DNA from 2 places in the Enterobacter sp. SA197 genome. Region 1 is predicted to be linked to the other one. Evidence: riboswitches for the same ligand, from Rfam matches in the RefSeq annotation. Region 1 holds a riboswitch; the other holds the start of a gene.
The links. A riboswitch is a leader RNA that binds a small molecule or an ion and turns the genes downstream of it on or off. The one in region 1 is predicted to bind thiamine pyrophosphate.
Positions count from the first base shown of each region.

Region 2: it holds a riboswitch for thiamine pyrophosphate, as region 1 does, so the genes downstream of both, thiB (thiamine ABC transporter substrate binding subunit) here and thiM (hydroxyethylthiazole kinase) in region 1, are expected to answer to the same signal.

Region 1 is NZ_CP096393.1:3,238,054-3,241,460, reverse strand. Features, by position in the region: partial or broken gene M1D91_RS15345 (HNH endonuclease signature motif containing protein) at 1-231, opposite strand, end outside; TPP riboswitch at 1,115-1,211, shown strand; gene thiM (hydroxyethylthiazole kinase) at 1,246-2,034, shown strand; gene thiD (bifunctional hydroxymethylpyrimidine kinase/phosphomethylpyrimidine kinase) at 2,031-2,831, shown strand; gene fbaB (class I fructose-bisphosphate aldolase) at 2,979-3,407, shown strand, end outside.
Region 2 is NZ_CP096393.1:779,211-782,617, forward strand. Features, by position in the region: gene thiP (thiamine/thiamine pyrophosphate ABC transporter permease ThiP) at 1-723, opposite strand, end outside; gene thiB (thiamine ABC transporter substrate binding subunit) at 699-1,682, opposite strand; TPP riboswitch at 1,715-1,815, opposite strand; gene sgrR (HTH-type transcriptional regulator SgrR) at 1,852-3,407, opposite strand, start outside.

The sequences.
Region 1 (3,407 bases):
TAAGTAATTATATACCCCTTCTAAAGAATCACTATTAGGTCGTTTCGCTAACAGAATTGAAGCCGCCGCAATAGCTGTACCAGCCGTTTGTTCATTCAGTACTTGATCATAACCCTTTACTGCGTCTCCGCCTTACTGCTCTGCTGTTTTCCTGAAGCCCTCAACATTACCATTATAAACACCGCCAGCAGCCAGTAAACGTCCTGCGGACTTGCTGTTAATCGTCTGGTATGTCTGCTCAGAAGCTGGTGCTGATGTTCCCCCGGAGAACGACAGTAAAAACGAAGTTGGGCGGGGCTTTCCTGAACGGTAGTATCTGCATCCTACAGAATTCCGGTACTCTTTCAGGATCTGTTCAGCACCATTCAATTCAAAGGCCTGGTAATTCTTACAGATAAGTAAGCCTTCTTCATCAATATAGAAAAGTCCTCCAGGCGAACCGTACCGGTTTAACATCACGACTTCGCCTCTGAAAACAAGATACCTTATACGTCTTTCCGTAATGAATCCATTGGAATGATTATTCTGATACGCATAGCTACGCGAATATGAGGGTCGTGGTCTCAGCCCTTTAACGTAATAATGATTACGGTATTTATCATCAAACTCGTACTCCTGTTTGATGTAATCCCCTTTAAAAGAAGGACGGGTTATCAGTTCATACTACTCTGGTTCAAGATTATCCCTTGAAAGGTAAAACAAGTAAAACCCCGGCAGACTAAAACTCATAACCAGCTTCTTTTGGTAACGGTTTTTGCATTTTATAACCAGAGGGCATTGAAAAAATCCGTTTTACAAAAATAAATTGTTAATGCAAGTGGTATTTTATATGGGTTATTACATGCTAATGCTTAATGGGGATTCATGGTTGTCTGCTTCTCCCCTTGCACATTTAATCTTACGCCGTATATATATTGATTGATACTGAGTGTAGAGATGCTAATGGTTTGAGTAGGTCAGACGTTGATTTGAAAAAACATTAAGTTCTTTAGTTTTCTTGTGGGGTACAAAATGGGGTACAAGGTAAGATAGCGTGAAAATGTAATATTCATAAGCTCAATCTTGTGTCAACACGTGACTTCGCGTAACCTGCTAACCGATAAATAAATGTTATCACTATGACTCGGGGTGCCCTTCTTTGTGAAGGCTGAGAAATACCCGTACCACCTGATCTGGATAATGCCAGCGTAGGGAAGTCAGATGCCTGCCAGGCATCCCTTCTTCACAGCCTGGCAGGAGCGAACCATGCAACCTGACCTGCTTCACCGCGCCCACGTCGCGCAAATCCTTCACCAGTTTCGAACCCGTTCTCCCCTTGTTCACTGTATGACTAACGACGTCGTGCAAACCTTTACCGCTAATGTGCTGCTGGCGCTGGGGGCTTCTCCGGCGATGGTCATTGAGACAGAAGAAGCACAACAGTTTTCCTCACTTGCCGATGCCCTGCTCATCAATGTGGGCACCCTTACCCATGAACGCGCACAGTCGATGCTGTCGGCCATTCATAGCGCGCGCGAAGCCGGAACGCCCTGGACACTGGACCCGGTTGCCGTGGGCGCGTTGTCGTTTCGTACCCGATTCTGTCACGAGATTATGATGCTGCAGCCTGCGGCCATCCGTGGCAATGCATCTGAAATTCTCGCCCTGGCGGGGATGAGCGAAGGTGGTCGCGGTGTCGATACCACCGACGCGGCCAGTACGGCACTTCCTGCCGCTAAGGCGCTTGCCCGCCAGACCGGCGCAGTGGTTGCCGTTACTGGTGAAGTGGACTACATCACGGATGGCATGCAAACGCTACGAGTGATCGGAGGCGACCCGCTGATGACCCGCGTGGTTGGCACTGGCTGCGCACTCTCGGCGGTGGTGGCGGCCTGCTGCGTGCTGCCCGGTGACCGGCTCTGTAACGTCGCAGCCGGATGCGCGTTTGTGGCGCAGGCGGGGAGCCTGGCGATGACGAACTGTAGCGGGCCGGGCAGCTTTGTACCTGCGTTTCTCGATGCGCTCTATACCCTGGGCGGGGAGGGAATGGCATGAAACGTATCAATGCACTGACGATAGCCGGTACGGATCCCAGCGGTGGCGCGGGGATTCAGGCCGATCTGAAGACCTTTTCGGCGCTGGGCGCCTATGGCTGCTCGGTTATCACCGCGCTGGTGGCGCAAAATACGCGGGGTGTGCAGTCGGTTTATCGCATTGATCCTGACTTCGTCGCTGCGCAACTCGATTCTGTCTTCAGTGACGTCCGTATTGATACCACCAAGGTAGGCATGCTGGCGCAGACCGATATCGTTGAAGCAGTGGCCGCCAGATTACGTCACTATCAGGTAGCAAACGTTGTCCTCGACACTGTAATGCTGGCAAAGAGTGGCGATCCTCTGCTGTCGCCTTCGGCGGTAGGAGCACTGCGGGACCATCTGTTGCCGCAGGTTTCATTGATTACCCCGAACCTGCCGGAAGCCGCAGCTCTGCTCGATGCGCCTCATGCGAGTAACGAACGGGAGATGCATGAACAGGGTCGGGCACTGCTGGCGCTGGGCTGTGAGGCGGTGCTGATTAAGGGCGGGCATCTCGATGACGCCGAAAGCCCGGACTGGCTTTTTACCCGCGAGGGAGCAACCCGTTTCACTGCGCCTCGCATAATGACCAAAAATACCCACGGCACCGGCTGCACGCTGTCGGCTGCGCTGGCGGCACTGCGCCCGCGTCACGCTGACTGGCACGCAACGGTGGATGCGGCAAAAATCTGGCTTAATGGGGCGCTTGCGCAGGCGGACAGCCTGGAAGTTGGTCACGGCGCGGGCCCGGTGCATCATTTTCATCAGTGGTGGTAACGTTATACCCGAAACGTGCCAGCAGAAAATGCTGAAAAAAGCGGCGGCGGTGGCAAAAAGGGGGCATGCGTACCAGGCTTAGTCTGCCCATTTATCGGGTCAGGACAACCACCTTCGCCGCCGGGCGAAGCTTACGGGAGCATGAAAATGACTGATATTGCGCAGTTGCTTGGCAAAGATGCCGACACGCTTTTACAACACCGCTGCACCACCATTGCGGCGGATCAGCTCTACCTGCCGGGGGAGGATTATGTCACCCGCGTCATGATGGATAACAATCGCCCGCCAGCGGTGTTGCGTAACATGCAGACGCTCTATAACACCGGGCGGCTTGCGAAGACAGGCTACTTGTCTATTTTGCCGGTGGATCAGGGTATTGAGCACTCTGCCGGCGCGTCGTTCGCTGCTAATCCACTCTACTTTGATCCTAAAAACATCGTTGAGCTGGCGATTGAAGCGGGCTGCAACTGCGTTGCATCCACCTATGGGGTGCTGGCGTCGGTTTCACGCCGCTACGCGCACCGTATTCCGTTCCTCGTTAAGTTGAATCATAACGAAACCCTGAGCTATCCCACG
Region 2 (3,407 bases), 2.5 Mb from region 1:
GCCAGGGTCAAAGTCATAGCTCAGCGCCTGGTAAATGGCCAGTTCAATAGTAGTCGCCTGCGGCCCGCCGCCCAGCGACAGCACGGTGGCAAAACTGGCAAAGCAGAGCATGAAAATCAGTGCTGCGACGGGGGGAATTTGTCGACGCAGCCACGGCCACTCGACATAGCGGAAAAAGGACCAGCCTCGCATACCCAGCTGTGCCGCAAGCTGGCGCTGCTCACCGGGGATCTGTTCCAGCGCCTGAAGCAGTAAACGTGAGGCCATCGGCAGGTTAAAAAAGACATGGGCCAGCAGGATGCCTTGGAGTCCATAAGGTGAGAAGGACCACTTCAGTCCGAGTGCGGAAAATAGCGACGCCAGCCAGCCATGATGACCGTAAACGCTGAGAATGCCAAAGACCGCCACCAGCACCGGCAGAATCAGGGTCATGGCGCACAAACGTAACAGCGCCATTCGCCCCGGGAAGCGACGTCGGTAGAGCGCTCTGGAGAGAAAAATAGCCGGAACCACGGAGAACAGGGCTGAGAGAAACGCCTGCCAGAAGGAAAAACGCACCACGTGCCACAGATAGCTGTCCTGTAAGACCTCCGTCAGTTCAGACGCGGGGGCGTGCTTCCAGAGCGCCAGGAAGGCGGCCAGCGCTACCGCTACCATGACGGTAGCGGCGGTCAGGCCGGGCGCCATCCAGCCGGGAATCAGCGGCTGACGGCGTGTTGCCATGCACGGATCCAGTCGGCGCGCTGAGTTGCCACCTGTTCAGAGGTGTACTCAAGGGAGGTTTGAGGTTTCACCAGCGTATCAAAACCCGCCGGCAGCGCCACGTTGGTTACCGGGTACATCCAGTTGCCGGTAGGGATGGCGTTCTGGAACGCCGGAGACACCATGAATTTGAGGAATTTTTCTGCCAGCTCAGGCTCTTTGCTGGCGGCGGTGCGGGCCGCGACTTCAACTTGCAGGTAGTGTCCCTCGCTGAAGTTAGCGGCGGCGTACTGCTCTTTTTTCTCTTCAATGATGTGGTAAGCCGGAGAGGTCGTATAGCTCAGCACTAAGTCACCTTCCCCTTTCAGGAACAGACCGTAAGCTTCGCTCCAGCCTTTAGTGACGGTGACGGTCTTCGCCGCCAGCTTCTTCCAGGCGTCTGATGATTTATCGCCATAGACTTTCTGCATCCATAACAGCAGACCCAGCCCCGGTGTGCTGGTCCGTGGATCTTCGTAGATCACGCGCCATTTCTGTTCGCTTTCAACCAGCTCTTTCAGGCTTTTCGGCGGGTTCTGCAGTTTGGTTTTATCGTAAACGAAGGCAAACCAGCCGTAATCAAAGGGGACAAAGGTGTCATTCTTCCAGCCGCCTGGTACCTTAACCGCATCAGTGGCGACGCCGCTTTTGGCAAAGAGGTTGGTGCTGGTTGCTGCTTCGAGCAGATTGTTGTCCAGTCCCAGCACCACGTCAGCTTTGCTGTTTTTACCCTCCATACGCAGACGGTTAAGCAGCGAGACGCCATCTTCCAGCGCGACCAGCTTCAGTTCACAGTTGCAGTCAGCTTCGAACGCTTTTTTTATTACCGGGCCGGGGCCCCAGTCGGCGGCAAAAGAGTCATAGGTGTAAACGGTGAGGGTCGGTTTGGCAAATACGGGAGCTGCAACCAGCAGCAGGACGGGCAGAACGTTTTTTAGCACTTTGCACCTCAAAATGTAGGTGGCAAAGGATTTTGAGTGAGAGCCTCAAATCCCTTCGCCGGCGTTATCCGGATCAGGTTCGACGGGTATTTTCTCAGCACACGCCTGACGCGCAGCACCCCGTTGAGCACCGCAATAGTGTAATGATTTTGTAAGTTTTCGGAAAGCATTAAGGATCGGGTGGGGCAAACCAGGCCGATTTGAAGTCAAACCAGCCGAGCGTATTCATCCGTAGTCCGCGCATGCTTCGTTGGCCCTGAATCATCAGCCAGTGGTGGATTAACGGCACCATCGCTTTGCTCTCCAGCAACTGCTGACACCAGGCCGCAAGATTCAACTCTCCGGCACGCCAGATTGCAGCATCGCCCTGCCAGTCAAGGGGTATGCAGTGCCGGATGAGGGGGACTTCATAAAGATGCGTGAAGAGAGAGAAGTCGAGCGGCAGAGTAAAGTTGGCACTGTTTAGCCAGATGTCGCTGATGATTTCGCCCGCATGCCACTCCACATAGTCCACCTCCTGAATCTCCAGGCGCACGCCCTGGCTGGCAAGCAGGGCGCTCATGGTGTTGGCGATAGCTTTATGTTCGTTATGATCGCGATAGAAGGTCAGGGTCAGCGACTCCAGTCCGGCGGGTTTTTCTCCGCCGGTGGGACGGGCATGATGCCAGCGTGGCAGCAGGCCGTAAGCCGGGAACCAGTAGCGCTGATAGTGCTCTTCAGCGTGGTAAAGCAGGTTGGTGGGGGATAACACCTGGCTTATCCAGTCGCGTACCGCCGGGTTTGCGCCTCGCGTCGAACGCGTGTCAAAGAGCAGATAGTAGCATCCCTCCTCGAGGCGGCTTTCGATGGCTTGTTCACTGTCGGTCGGGCCGTCAATGGTCAGGCCGCCGTTAGGCTCATCACCGATTTCCGGCAGTACCCAGACGTTGACCTCATCGATCAGCGCGCGAAAGCCAAAATAATCCTCAAAGGCATGGATCTTCAGCTGGTTGCTATTGTTGCGAGTGACGGCATAAGGGCCGGTGCCAACCGGATGACTGGAGAAGTCAGGCAGGGTCTCCCACTCCTGGGGGAGGATCATCGCCGGGATATGCCCGACCAGCCACGGAAGCCATTGATCCGGCTGGCTCAGATGAATATCCAGCGTCCAGGGGGTGGGGGAGGAGATCCCGATGATATGAGAGTAGAGGGGCAGCGTACTGATGCGCTCAAGCGAGGCAATCACATCACGCATCTCCAGCTCACGCCCGTGATGAAAATGGATACCGGGGCGCAAATAAAATCGCCAGTGTAAGGGCGTAATCTCCTTCCAGTGGTGGGCAATGTCCGCTTCCAGTTCCCCATTTGCCTCATTTATGCGGGTCAGGGCGTTGAAAATCTGCCGGGCCATATGGGTTTCGGAACGGCGTAATGCCGTACCAGGTAACAGGTTGCGCAGCGGGCGGTAGTAGAGGACGCGCAGTATATGTCGGCCCTGCCGGAAACTGCGGCCCAGATGGGACACCAGCATCTGTCGCACCGTGCTTTTATCGCCAACCAGTTGCACCAGCTGATCGATGCGGTCCTGCTCAAGTAAGTCTTCGGCGCGCTGCTGCTGAAGAGCAAGCCCGGTATAGAGAAAGGTGAGGCGTGAGCGTTTCCCGCGTCCGGCTTCAGCATCCCATGTCAGCCAGCCCTTCTCCTGCATGGTATTGAGCAGAGTGCGCATGTGGCGGCGCGAACAGC